DNA from 2 places in the Mycobacterium sp. NPDC003323 genome. Region 2 is predicted to be linked to the other one. Evidence: riboswitches for the same ligand, from Rfam matches in the RefSeq annotation. Region 2 holds a riboswitch; the other holds the start of a gene.

Region 1 (7,086 bases), on a different contig from region 2:
GCCACATCCCGTTCACCCCGCGCGCCAAGAAGGTGCTGGAACTCTCGCTTCGGGAGGCCCTGCAGCTCGGCCACAACTACATCGGCACCGAGCACATCCTGCTCGGCCTGATCCGCGAGGGTGAGGGCGTGGCCGCTCAGGTCCTGGTCAAGCTCGGCGCCGAACTGACCCGGGTGCGCCAGCAGGTGATCCAGCTGCTGAGCGGCTACCAGGGCAAGGAGGCCGCCGAGGCGGGCACCGGAGGCCGCGGAGGCGAATCCGGCAACCCGTCGACCTCGCTGGTCCTCGACCAGTTCGGCCGCAACCTGACCGCCGCCGCCATGGAGGGCAAGCTCGATCCGGTCATCGGCCGTGAGAAGGAAATCGAGCGGGTCATGCAGGTGCTGAGCCGGCGCACCAAGAACAACCCGGTGCTGATCGGTGAGCCCGGTGTCGGCAAGACCGCCGTCGTCGAGGGCCTGGCGCAGGCCATCGTGCACGGCGAGGTCCCCGAGACGCTGAAGGACAAGCAGCTCTACACCCTGGACCTGGGTTCGCTGGTGGCCGGCAGCCGCTACCGCGGTGATTTCGAGGAGCGCCTGAAGAAGGTGCTCAAGGAGATCAACACCCGCGGCGACATCATCCTGTTCATCGACGAGCTGCACACGCTCGTCGGTGCCGGTGCCGCCGAGGGCGCGATCGACGCCGCCAGCATCCTGAAGCCCAAGCTGGCCCGCGGTGAGCTGCAGACCATCGGCGCGACCACGCTCGACGAGTACCGCAAGTACATCGAGAAGGACGCCGCCCTGGAGCGCCGCTTCCAGCCGGTGCAGGTGGGCGAGCCGACCGTCGAGCACACCATCGAGATCCTCAAGGGTCTGCGCGACCGCTACGAGGCCCATCACCGCGTCTCGATCACCGACGGTGCGCTGGTCGCCGCGGCGACCCTGGCCGACCGGTACATCAACGACCGGTTCCTGCCGGACAAGGCCATCGACCTGATCGACGAGGCCGGCGCCCGGATGCGTATCCGCCGGATGACGGCTCCGCCGGACCTGCGCGAGTTCGACGAGAAGATCGCCGACGCCCGCCGGGAGAAGGAGTCCGCGATCGACGCGCAGGACTTCGAGAAGGCCGCCAACCTGCGCGACCGCGAGAAGCAGCTGGTCGGTCAGCGTGCCGAGCGGGAGAAGCAGTGGCGCTCGGGTGATCTGGACGTCGTGGCCGAGGTCGACGACGAGCAGATCGCCGAGGTGCTGGGCAACTGGACCGGTATCCCGGTGTTCAAGCTGACCGAGGCCGAGACCACGCGCCTGCTGCGCATGGAAGAGGAACTGCACAAGCGGATCATCGGCCAGGAGGATGCCGTCAAGGCCGTCTCCAAGGCGATCCGCCGCACCCGTGCCGGCCTGAAGGATCCCAAGCGTCCGTCCGGCTCGTTCATCTTCGCCGGTCCGTCCGGTGTCGGTAAGACCGAGCTGTCCAAGGCGCTGGCGAACTTCCTGTTCGGCGACGACGACGCGCTCATCCAGATCGACATGGGCGAGTTCCACGACCGCTTCACCGCCTCGCGGCTGTTCGGTGCGCCTCCGGGCTACGTCGGCTACGAGGAGGGCGGCCAGCTCACCGAGAAGGTGCGCCGCAAGCCGTTCAGCGTGGTGCTGTTCGACGAGATCGAGAAGGCCCACCAGGAGATCTACAACACCCTGTTGCAAGTCCTGGAGGACGGTCGCCTCACCGACGGTCAGGGCCGCACGGTCGACTTCAAGAACACCGTGCTGATCTTCACCTCGAACCTGGGCACCTCCGACATCAGCAAGGCGGTCGGGCTGGGCTTCACCCAGGGCGGCGGCGAGAACAACTACGAGCGGATGAAGCTCAAGGTTCACGACGAGCTGAAGAAGCACTTCCGTCCGGAGTTCCTCAACCGCATCGACGACATCATCGTGTTCCACCAGCTGACGCAGAACGAGATCATCGAGATGGTCGATCTGATGATCGGCCGGGTCGGCAATCAGCTGCGGGCCAAGGACATGGAGATGGAGCTCACCGATCAGGCCAAGGCGCTGTTGGCCAAGCGCGGTTTCGATCCGGTGCTGGGTGCCCGGCCGTTGCGCCGCACCATCCAGCGCGAGATCGAGGACCAGCTGTCCGAGAAGATCCTCTTCGAAGAGGTCGGACCGGGCCAGATCGTCACCGTCGACGTCGAGGGCTGGGACGGCGAGGGCGCCGGCGAGAACGCGAAGTTCACCTTCTCCGGTCGGCCCAAGTCGGCCGGGTCCACCGAGGACGCGGACCTGGCGGCCACGGTCGCCGAATAGCGCACACCGTGAGACGGGCGGTCACCTGACACAGGGTGGCCGCCCGTTTTGCGTGCCGGTCAGAGCTGATCGGGTCGGGTCACGATGCGACCCAGCGTGCGCGAGACGGCCGCGCCCCACCCGATGCCCAGCCGCGCGCCGGTGAGCACCGCCTCGTCCAGCAGCAACTCGTGGGTGCAGCCGCGCGACAACCCCGTCGCGCCCAGGACCAGGCTTTCCTGCGACCAGGTCCACGCCACGTCGACCTCGTGGGTCGCCAGGACGATCGCCGTGCCGCCATCGGCCAGCGCGCTCAGCGTGGCCAGCAGATCCTCGACCGCCCGCGGGTCCAATCCGGCGGTGGCCTCGTCGAGCAGCAGCACCCGCGGCCGCATGGCGACCGCCCCGGCGATCGCCACCCGCTTGCGCTGCCCGAAGGAGAGCAGATTCGGGGTCCGGTCGGCCAGATCGGCGATACCCAGCGCGTGCATCGCCTCGTCGACCCGGTCGATCACCTCGGCCCGGCCCAGGCCGAGATTGGCCGGGCCGAACGAGACGTCGGCCCGCACGGTCGCGGCGACGATCTGGTCGTCGGGTTCCTGCAGGACCATCTGCACCCGGCTGCGCAGCCGGGTCCGGTCGGCGCGTGACCGGGTCAGGACGGTGCCGTCGAGGCGGACATGACCCGCGGTCGGCTCGGTCAGACCCACCAGGATCCGCAACAACGTCGTCTTACCGGAGCCGTTGGCGCCCAGCAGCGCGATCCGTTGCCCGGGCCGCAACGAGAGGTCGACACCGTCGAGCACCCGCGGTCCCCGCGGGTAGCTGAACCCGACACCGGCCAGGGCGAGGACCTCATCCATTCCAGAGTCTCCAGGACAGCAGGGATACGACCGCAATCACAGCAAGCAACGCGGTGGACAGCGCCAGCCGGGCCGGACGCACCGGCCGGTCGGCGGTGAGGACGGCGGTGCAGCCGGGTTCGGCGCGCAGCGACATCGCCTCCGACATCGCCCGGGCCCGGTCGGTCGCGCGGACGAAGATCAGCGCGGTCTGCGAGCCGATGGCCGCGATGGCATCCCGCGGATTGCGCAATCCCAATCGCAGCCCGACCGCCTCGCGGGCGCTGCGCGCCGACTGCACCAGGATCCCCACCAGCCGATAGGTCAGGTCGGCGACATGGCACAGCGGGGCGGGCACCCCGGCGCGGCGCGCCAGGTCCAGCAGGTCTGCCATCAACGTCGTCAACGCCAGTCCGATGGTGGCCGCCGAGGCCGCCATCGAGCGCAGCGCGGTGTCCACGGCCAGATCCACACCGCCGGGTTCCAGGTGCGCTCCGCCGCGCAGGCTGACCGCGATGGGCACCGACCCGATCGCGATGAACAGCACCGGACCGAGCAACACCAGCAGGAACAACCGCACCCGCACCCGGGCCAGCACCAGCGTCACCACCGCGGTTGCGGCGAGAACCAGCGGTGCTGCCGTGCGCGGTGGCAGCACCATCGCGCACAGCAGCAACCCCGCGAACAGGAACAGTTTCTCGGCGGCGGGGTCACGCGCCCACCGGTTCTGGGCGGCGCTGATCTCGAGCGGATTCACGCGGGCGGCTTACCGCTGGGCGGTGGCCGCTTCTTTCCGTCCCCGGTGCCGGCCGGCGTACCAGCCGATCGCAGCACCCAGGATCAGACCACCCGCACCGGCCTGGATGGCGAACAGACCGGATTCGACCTCGCCGGGCAGTTCGCCGACCAGCGGGGAGAACCACGGCTCGTAGTCCGCGTGGATCTCGGTGATCACTTCCTCGGCCTGTCCGTCGGCGCCACCGAACTCCGCGTCGGAGTCCTGCGAGTAGCCGTACAGCAGCGAGCCGATGGTGATGATTGCGGCCAGCCCCAGCAGCGCGATCGTCATCATCACGACCGAGCGCCCGGTCGAGGTGGTGTTGGCGGTGCTCACGTTCAGACCTCCTTGCGATCGCCGACGGGCAGTTCGTCATCGGCGCCGGCCGGCATGTCGGCGCGCCGCAGGAAGCCCAGCCGCACCAGTTCCGAGGACGCCACCTGCATCAGCACCCGCACCACGACGACGGTGACCAGGCCCTCGACGATGGCCAGCGGTACTTGGGTGGCCGCGAAGACGGCCATGAACTCGGCGAAGCTCTCCCCGAAACCGCCTTCGGCGGCCGGGAAGGCCAGGGCCAGCTGGAAGCTGGTGACGATGTAGGTGAACAGGTCGGCGACGAAGGCCAGCGCGAACACCGCCGGCAACACGCCCACCCCGGCCTTGCGCAGCAGGTAGAAGACGCCGAAACCGGCCCACGGTCCGGCGATCGCCATCGAGAACGCGTTCGCGCCGAGGGTGGTGATGCCGCCGTGGGCCAGCAGCAGCGCCTGGAACAGCAGCACGATGGTGCCCAGGAACGCCATCACGGGTGGTCTGAAGATCGCCGTGCCCAGGCCCGTGCCGGTCGGATGCGAGCTGGAGCCCGTCACCGACGGCAACTTGATGGCCGACATGACGAACGAGAACGCGCCGACCGCGGCCAGCAGCGGACCCGCGGACGGGTGCTTCCTGACGGTGACGACGACCTGTCGGGCGCCGTAGACGACGAATGGGGCCGACGCGACGGTCCATCCGATCGCGTGCGCCGCAGGTAGGAATCCCTCTGCGATGTGCATATGTCTGACGTGCCTTTCCGCCCAGCACCTCGTGGGCATCGATATCGGTGCTGCGGCCGGTCTCCTGGCTCACGGGTCCACCGGACCACCGTGGTGGTCCGCAACGCCGGAGTCCGCCTTCCCGCCCGCACGACGTGCGAGCAGTGGCACCGATGGACGCCGACTTCCCGTTTACAGTGGCGAGGGCCGCCCCGGTTTCACACCGGGTTCCCGAACGCCGCAGCAGGGCGAGCATACATCGCGGTATGCGCATGAGTCGGCGATGTGGTCAGCTGCCCACCGGGATCAGACCGAATGACTCGGTGGCGACCGACAGCAACCAGGTCGCCGCGGTCAGGCTGCGATACTGCGGCCAGTTGAGCTGATAGCTGACCACCCAACCCTGCCCGGTGCGGTCCTCGGCGTACCAGCTGAACGTGAGGTCGCCGGGCAGGTTGCCGCCCTTGGCGCCGACATAGCCCCACCGGGATTCGTCGAGTTCGATGCCGGGGGTGGCCGACAGGATGTCGCGTACCGGTGCCGCCGGCCCGGTCGCGGCGGCCTGCAGCGCGGCGTGCACCCGGCAGATGTCCATCGGGGTGCCGTACCACTCGATGCCGTACGGCGAGGCCGGGACCCGGGTGAGCATCGGATCCGGTTCGTAGGGAAGGGCTCTGGTGTCCGCGAGCATCTGCGCGCGGCGCTGCGGGGACGCGTTTTTCCACTCGGCGCGCACATCGGGCTTGCCCCAGCCGATGGAGAACAACTCGTGCGCGGTGGGGAAAGGCGTCATCTTCGACGGGTCGTGATGGCCTGCGGTGACCAGCGCCCGTTCCACCGCGCCGGGACCGAGGCGGGCCATCAACATGTCGGTGGCCATATTGTCGCTCGCCGAGATCATCTGCTGCGCAGCATCTCTCACCGATACCGTGGATCCGGGCTCGAGCTCGTCGAAGCCCGCCGAGCCGACGGCCTTGTCCGCCTTGGTGATGGTCAACCGCTCGTCCCAGTCGACGGTTCCGGCGTGGACCGCATCGGCGAGCGCGAGCAGCACGTACAGCTTGAAGATCGACGCCAGCGGCATGGACTTGTCGACGTCGGTGCCCGCGACCTGCACGCACTTGCCGTCGTCGACCTTGGACACCTGATAGGCGTAGGCGGCACCGGAGCGGGCGATCGCGGCGTCCACATCCGACCACTGCCGGATCCGGGGTTTGTCGACGGTGACCTCGAAGCGGTCGACGAGACCGCCCGCACCGGTGCGCATCTCGATCATCTGCTCGATGCCGTAGGAATTGCGCACGTGCAGGGTGGCCTGCCCGGCGCCCAGTGACATGGCGGTGACGGTGATGGGGCGGTCGGCCCAGAGCCGGTCCATCGCCCCGGCGACGTATTCCACCTGTTGCGGCGCGGCCAGCGTGGCCACCGGCACGACCCCGATCGGCCAGTCGGAGTTGACCATGTCCAGCAGTTGCTTGGCGCGCAGCCCCTGCGGGGTGTTGGTCTCGATGTGCATGCCGTACGCCGCATCGGCCACCGGCGGGCCGGTGTGGGCGCAGCCGGATGCCGCGAGGACGGCAGCGGTGGCCAGGGCGGCTATCTGCAGCGCGCGCCGCGGCGTGTTACTTACCGGTCCCCGCAACGTCCAACACAACCTCGAACTCCAGCAGTGAGGCACCGGTGGCGACCGGCTTGTTCTGCTGGCCGGCGTGCGCCTCCACGGCGGGGCCCTGGGCCCAGGCCTGGAACGCCTCTTCGGACTCCCACTGCGTCACCACGAAATAGCGGTCCTCGCCCTTGACTGGGCGCAGCAGCTGGAAGCCGAGGAAACCGGGCTGGTTGTCGACGGCGTGGGCGCGATGTGCGAACCGCTTCTCCAGTTCCGGGCCTGCGTCGGCCGGGACCTCGATGGCATTGATCTTCACGACGGGCATGTGCATGAGGCTACCCGGGCCGGCCCCCGGCAGGATGTCGGCATGCGAAGCGATCTTTTGACCGCGCGCGGTGGCACCGGTGCGCCGCTGGTCCTGGTGCACGGGCTGATGGGACGCGGCAGCACCTGGTCGCGTCAACTGCCGTGGCTGACCGCGCTGGGGACGGTGTACACCTACGACGCGCCGTGGCACCGGGGTCGCGATGTCGCCGATCCG
Region 2 (7,086 bases):
CCGAAGGCGTCTACATCGGCAGCCCGACACCGGCGGACGCCTACCAGCTGACGACCGAAACACGCTCCCTGGCCGCCGAATACGGGCGCGACCCCGCCGACATCACCTTCGCTCAAGGACTGTCGTTCGTCATCGGCGACACCCACGCCGACGCGATCCGGCGCAACGACGAGCTCAAGCGGTACCTCGATCTGGAGGGCATCGCGCTGCATGCGCTGGGTGATGCGGGGGTGGACGCAGGCAACCTGCCCCTGGACACGCCCATCAGCGAGCTCGGCGAGTTCACCGGCATCCAGAGCTTCAAGCGCTGGGCAACCGAGGTCTCCGGCAACGACGAACCCACCATCCGGGACATGGCCTGGGTCCTGGAGGGCGCCAACCGTGTCGTGGGCACCGCCGACGAGATCGCCGATCGCCTGGAGGAGTGGCGGGAGGCCGGCGTCGACGGTATCAACGTCTATCACGCGACCGTGCCGCAATCATTCCGGGAGATCGCCGACCGGCTGTTCCCCACCCTTCGTGAGCGTGGTCTGATCGGCACCGACAAGTCGGGCACGTTGCGCCACAAACTACTCGGCCGGGGCGACCGGCTGCCGGACAGCCATCCGGCGGCCAGGTACCGCGGGGCGTTCGACGACAACTCACTGGCCGACCGGGCTCAACAGCCGATCAGCACCAGCGCTTAACGGTATGCGAACCGGACGTGCGGATAGCCGTCCTCGACGGTCACGGTGCATGCCACGCCGTAGACCGAACGGACCAGTTCCTCGGTCAGCACCTGCGCCGGTGCGCCGGCGGCGACCACCGTCCCGGCGGACAGCACCACGATGTGGTCGCAGAACATCGCGGCGAGGTTGAGGTCGTGCAGCGCCACCACCGACGTCACCCCGAGTCGGCGGATCAGACGCAGGATCTCCAGCTGATGCGCGATGTCCAGATGGTTGGTCGGCTCGTCGAGCAGCAGATAGTCGGGATCCTGCGCCAGCGCCCGGGCGATCTGGACCCGCTGGCGCTCCCCGCCCGACAGTGTGTGCCAGTACCGGTCGGTCATGTCGAGCAGGCCGGTGGCCGACAACGCGGTCTCGACGATCACCGTCCCGGCGTCGTCGGTGCCGGTCATGCCGGTGTAGGGAATGCGGCCCAGGCGCACGACATCCCGCACGGTGATGTGCAGTTCGGTCTCGGAGTGCTGAGCCACCAGAGCCACCCGGCGGGCCAGCGCGCGCTTCGATATCCGCGCCACCGGCTCGCCGTCGAGGTGCACCGTGCCCTCGCTGGGCCGGTGCACACCGGCCAACAGTTTCAGCAGTGACGACTTCCCGGAGCCGTTGGGCCCCAACAGCCCGACCGTGGCGCCGGGCGCCGGTCCGATGGTGACGCCGTCCAGCACGAGCCGGCCCGAGCGGGTCCAACCGATATCGTTCGCCTGCAAGCTCATGACGGTATCCCCCTGCGGCGCAACAGGATCATCGCGAACGCCGGGACACCCAGTAAGGCCGTCACCACGCCGGTGGGCAGCTCCTGAGGCGCGAACAGGGTGCGGGCCAGGGTGTCGACCCACACCATGAACACCGCCCCGAAGATCGCCACCGTCGGCAACAGGCGCAGGTGCGCCGGCCCGACGACGAAGCGCGCGGCATGCGGCAGCACCAGCCCGACGAACCCGATGGCACCGGCGGCGCTGACCAGCGCGGCCGTGATGAGGGCGGTCAGCACCAGCAGCACGATCCGCGCCCGGCGCACCGACACGCCCAGCGAGGCCGCGGCATCGTCACCGAAGGCGAACGCGTCCAGCGCCCGGGCGTAGGCCAGGCAGCACACCAGACCCACGCCCACCACCGCACTGCACACCGCGACGTCGTTCCACGACACCCCGGCCAACGAGCCCAGTAGCCAGAACAGCACGCCGCGGGTCTGCTCGGCGTCGGCCGAGGACAGCACGATGAACGATGTGAGCGCCGAGAACAGTTGGGTGGCCGCGACTCCGGCCAGCACCACCCGATCGGTACCACCACCGGCGGCATACGCGAGCAGCAGCACCACCCCGAAGGACAGCACCGCACCGACGAACGCGCCGCCCGACAGGGTCACGGTGCCGGCACCGACGCCGAGCACCGCGATCAGCACCGCCCCGGTCGACGCACCCGAGGACACCCCGAGCACGAACGGATCGGCCAACGGATTGCGCAGCAACGACTGCAGGATCGCCCCGCACAGCGCCAGCCCGGCACCGCAGACCGCGGCCAACAGCACCCGCGGCAGCCGGAGTTGCCACACGATGCCGTCCTGGATCCGGGTGGCACCCGACGGACCGGCACCCAGATGCTCGGCCACGATCCCGTATACGTCCCGGACCGACAGCGCCGCCGGGCCGATCGTGATCGCCACGGCCGCCGAGAACACCAGCAGCGCAAGACCCAGCACCCACAGCACCGGCAACGAACGCGTGCGCACCATCAACGGCCGTCGGCGAATCCGAATCGGCGCAACCCCGCGGCCACCTTCTCGGCGCCGTCGACCGTACGGATGGACGGATTGAGATCGGCACCGTTGACCACCACATAGCGCTTCTGCTGCACGGCCGTCATCCGCGATGTCACCGGATTGCTCTCCAGGAATCGGATCTTGGTGTCCAGGGCATCACCGTCGATGGTGCGACGGCTCAGATCGGCGAGCACCAGCACGTCGGGATCCCGCTCGGCAATGACCTCCCAACTCACCTGCGGCCATTCCTCGGTGGTGTCGACGAAGATGTTGCGGGCCCCCACGGTGTCGGTGATCACCCCCGGGGATCCGCAGCACCCGCCGAAGTACGGGGCACGAACATCGGAGAACCAGTACGCCAGATCGGCATCGGCCTGCATTCGGCTCGCCGAGACCCGTTGTTCCAGATCGGCGATCAGCTCCTCACCGCGGTCGGTGACGTCGAAGATGCGCGCCAATTCCCGGATCTCGGTGTAGACGGCCGCCATGGTGAACGGTTCGGTGCGGGCCCCGTCGGCGTTGACCGACACCTTCCCCACGCAGTCGCTCGGCGCCAGATAGCTGGGCACACCGAGGGATTCGAACTGGTCGCGGTCGGCGACACCACCGGGCCCCAGCGTTCCCGCGAAGGACGCCGAGACGAAATCCGGTTCCGCGTCCAGCACGGTTTCCAAAGCGGGCTTGTTGTCCGCCAGCCGCGGCACCGCGGCGTTGGCGTCGGCCAGATTCTCCCGGACCGGGTCGGTCCAGGTGGCGGTGCCCACCATCCGGTCGGCCAGCCCGAGCGACAGCAGGATCTCGGTGGAGCCCTGGTTCAGCGCGACCGCACGCTGCGGTGGTGCGTCGATCACCACGTCGCGGCCGCAGTTGTGCACGGTGATCGGGAAACCCGGGGTGGTCGCCGCCTCGGCCGAGGTGTCGTCGTGCCCGCAGCCGGCCACGAGCAGGACCGCGGCCAGCGCCGCGTATCGACGCGCCATCACCGGCGTACCCCGAAGCCGGCGGCGATCTTCTCGATGGCGTCGATCTGACGGATCCCGGGATCCAGTTCCGAGCCGGTCAGCACGACATAGCGCTGCTGTTGCACCGCCGACATGTTGCGCGTCACCGGATCCGATTCCAGGAAACCGATCTTGGCGTCCAACGCGTCACCGTCGATGCGCTTGCGGCTCAGGTCGGCCAGAACCAGGACGTCGGGATCGCGGTCGGCGACGGCCTCCCAGCTGACCTCGGGCCAATCCTCGCGCGCGTCGGCGAACACGTTGGTGGCACCGACCTCGGTCGCGTACAGCCCCGGCGCCGAGCAGCACCCGGCCATGTACGGCGTGCGCAGCCCGGAGAACCAGAACGCGACGGTGGCACCGTCACCGGGCATCTCCGGCGCGTCGGCCAGCCGTGAGCGTAATTGCGAAATCAGCTCCTCGCCGCGCTGCTGGACATCGAAAATCTGTGCCAGTTCCGTGATTTCGCGGAACAGCGTGTCCATCTTCAGGGGCGCGGTCCTGGTCACCGTCTCACCGTCGACATCGGCGTCGACGCACACCGACGGTGACTGATAGGTGGGGATGCCCAATTCGGCCAGTCGTGCGCGCTCGCCCACCACCGCCGGGGTGAAGGTGTGCGCGCTGGCCGAGGTGATGATGTCCGGCTCGACATCGAGCACCGTCTCCAGCCCCGGATCGTTGTCGGCCAACCGCGGCACCCGTTCGTTGTCCTCGGCCAGTTCGGGTAGCACCGGATCGAACCATGTCGAGGTGCCGACCATGCGGTTGGCCAATCCCAGCGACAACAGAATCTCGGTGGAGGCCTGATAGAGCGACACCGCCCGCTGCGGCGGTCCGTCGAAGGTGACCTGCACGCCGCAGTTGTCCAGCGTCAGCGGATAGCTGGTGCGGCCGCCGGTGTCGGGTGCGGCAGGCGCGGCGTCGGGGACATCAGCGGCCCCACAACCGGTGAGCAGGATCAGTGCAGCTGACAGTGTGGTGAACACACGCACGAGATGACTTCCTTCGGTGCAGGGCTCGAACGCGGAGCCGCCAACGATTCACCGGCGGCAGGCATTCGGGCTCCGAGGTCACACCTCGACACCGCTGCGCGTCAGCTCCGGATTCACACCGGATTCCCCTGCTGTCGGTCCCCGCACCCTACCTTGGCGTGCGCCACATCGGGTACAGGGTCGGCCCGTCTGCAACGGTGATCTCGCCGGTCACCTCGAATCCGAAGCGCTCGTAGTAGCCGATGTTGTCCGGATTGCTGGACTCCAGATAGGCCGGCGCGAACTCGGCGTCGCAGCGGTCCAACCGGGACCGCATCAAGGCATGGCCCAGTCCGCCGCCGCGCACCTGCGGGTCGCTGCCGATGACCGCCAGATACCAGTGCGGCTCTTCGGGATGGGACCGTTTCATCAATTCCGAGACCTGCATACCGCGGCGCACCGCGGCACCGAAGGTCCACAACATCGACGGCGCGGCGCGCAACTCCTCGACGGTGGTGTGGCGCCACTGCCCCGGCGGATCCCACAGCGCGGCTGCGGCGATACCGGATCCGGCGGTGGCCACCTCGACCCCGCCGCGGGCCAGATGGTGGTGCCGGGTGAGTGCGGCGAACAGCTTGTGCAGCTTGGCCCGGCGAGCCTGTGGGTCGGGCAGCATCCAAGCCATCACCGGGTCGTCGAAGAAGGCCCGACCGAGTACGTGGGACAGCGCGGCGGTGTCGGCCCGCACTGCGGGGCGGACGGCAACGGAGCTCATGCCCTCATTTCAGCCCTGAGTGATGTATGCCTGCAAGTGCTCGGTGCTGGATTCGAGTTCCTGCAGGCGGGTCTTGACGACGTCACCGATGCTGACGATGCCGGCGAGTCGGCCGTCCTGCAGCACCGGGATATGCCGCACCCGGTGGTGCGTCATGGCCGCGCTCAGGCTGTCGACCGAGTCGTCCGGTGAGCAGAACACCAGGTGGGTCGTCATGATTTCGCTGACCGGACGGTTCAGCAGATCTCCGCCCAGCTCGTGCAGCCGGTGCACCACATCGCGTTCCGACACGATGCCGACCGGCCCGTCGGGGCCCACGACCACCATCGCCCCGATGTTGCGATCGACCAACCCGGCCAGCAGGTCGGCCACCGACGTCTCGGCGGTGATGGTCGCGACGCTGGCTCCCTTGTTCTTCAGCACGTCGGCGATGCGCATGACACCCTCCCCACAGTGTGACCACGAACACAATCAAGGCTACGACGGATCGCGATCCGATTCGACGAATGTCGGCAACCGACCGGCATCCGAACGGTATATCTGAGCGATGATCGAGGTCACCCTGTTGGGCACCGGAAGCCCCCTCCCCGACCCCGACCGGGCCGGCCCGTCGACCCTCATCCGCGCCGGTGAGCAGACCTTCCTGGTCGATTGCGGGCGCGGGGTGCTGCAGCGGCTCGCCGCCGCCGGGTCGGGCGCCAACATGCTCAGCGCGCTGCTGTTGACGCACCTGCACAGCGACCACATCGTGGATCTCGGCGACGTCCTCATCACGAGGTGGATCACCACGTTCACCCCGGACCCGGTGCCGCTGCCGATCATCGGGCCGCCGGGCACGTCGGCCCTGGTGCAGGCGACGCTGACCGCGTTGGGGCACGATATCGGCTACCGCATCGCCCATCACGGCGATCTGAGCGCTCCGCCGCTGGTCCGGGTGCACGAGTTCACCGAGGGCGCGGTCTGGGACGAGGTCGGTGTGCGGGTCAGCGTGGCCCCGACCGACCACCGGCCCGTGGCGCCGACCATCGGCTTCCGCATCGAGCACGACGGTGCCTCGGTCGTGCTGGCCGGTGACACCGTTCCGTGCGACACCCTCGACGAGTTGGCCGCCGGCGCGGGCGCATTGGTGCACACGGTGATTCGCAAGGACCTGATCGACTCGATGCCGCTCCAACGCATCCGCGACATCTGCGACTATCATTCGACCGTCGAGCAGGCCGCCGAGACCGCGGCCCGGGCCGGGGTCGGCATCCTGATCCTCACCCACTATGTGCCTGCGATGGTCAAGGGCACCGAGGACCAGTGGCGGGCGCTGGCCGCCGGCCGGTTCGACCGGCAGATCGAACTCGGTGACGATCTGCACCGGGTCCAGGTCCACCCCGGCGTCTGCACGAAGACGTCGTGAGGTCGCCCGCTCAGGCCAGGCGGGTGATCTCGACCACCACGTCCAGATCGGTGGAACCCTCGCCGGAGTAGATGCCCTTCAACGGGGTGACATCGGAGTAGTCACGGCCGACGCCGACGGTGATGTACTGCTCGTTGATGTCGGTGTCGTTGGTGGGGTCGTAGTTCCACCAACCGCCGGTCCAGGCCTGCACCCAGGCGTGGCTCTGCCCGTCGACGGTGTCACCGACCGCCGCCTTCGGCTTGGGGTGCAGGTACCCGGACACATATCTGGCGGGAATCCCCATGCTACGCAACAGGATCAGGGTCAGGTGCGCGAAATCCTGGCACACCCCCTTGCCCTCCCGCAGCGCGTCGAGCCCCGACGAATGCACACCGGTGGTGCCCGGGACGTAGTCCAGTTCGCTGCGCACCCAGTTCGCGGCGGCCACCACGGCCTCCTGCGGTT

What was found. A riboswitch is a leader RNA that binds a small molecule or an ion and turns the genes downstream of it on or off. The one in region 2 is predicted to bind cobalamin.
Region 1: it holds a riboswitch for cobalamin, as region 2 does, so the genes downstream of both, ACWDUN_RS10990 (energy-coupling factor ABC transporter permease) here and ACWDUN_RS14565 (ABC transporter substrate-binding protein) in region 2, are expected to answer to the same signal.

The regions. Positions count from the first base shown of each region.
Region 1 covers NZ_JBSFSB010000003.1:282,382-289,467, reverse strand. The annotation lists gene clpC1 (ATP-dependent protease ATP-binding subunit ClpC) at 1-2,300, shown strand, start outside; gene ACWDUN_RS11005 (energy-coupling factor ABC transporter ATP-binding protein) at 2,360-3,142, opposite strand; gene ACWDUN_RS11000 (CbiQ family ECF transporter T component) at 3,135-3,878, opposite strand; gene ACWDUN_RS10995 (energy-coupling factor ABC transporter substrate-binding protein) at 3,888-4,235, opposite strand; gene ACWDUN_RS10990 (energy-coupling factor ABC transporter permease) at 4,238-4,957, opposite strand; cobalamin riboswitch at 4,995-5,194, opposite strand; gene ACWDUN_RS10985 (serine hydrolase) at 5,226-6,578, opposite strand; gene mhuD (mycobilin-forming heme oxygenase MhuD) at 6,559-6,870, opposite strand; gene ACWDUN_RS10975 (alpha/beta fold hydrolase) at 6,913-7,086, shown strand, end outside.
Region 2 covers NZ_JBSFSB010000005.1:99,524-106,609, forward strand. The annotation lists gene ACWDUN_RS14545 (NtaA/DmoA family FMN-dependent monooxygenase) at 1-686, shown strand, start outside; gene ACWDUN_RS14550 (ABC transporter ATP-binding protein) at 683-1,438, opposite strand; gene ACWDUN_RS14555 (FecCD family ABC transporter permease) at 1,435-2,457, opposite strand; gene ACWDUN_RS14560 (ABC transporter substrate-binding protein) at 2,457-3,464, opposite strand; gene ACWDUN_RS14565 (ABC transporter substrate-binding protein) at 3,464-4,480, opposite strand; cobalamin riboswitch at 4,523-4,663, opposite strand; gene ACWDUN_RS14570 (GNAT family N-acetyltransferase) at 4,629-5,234, opposite strand; gene ACWDUN_RS14575 (CBS domain-containing protein) at 5,244-5,672, opposite strand; gene ACWDUN_RS14580 (ribonuclease Z) at 5,782-6,639, shown strand; gene ACWDUN_RS14585 (transglutaminase family protein) at 6,650-7,086, opposite strand, start outside.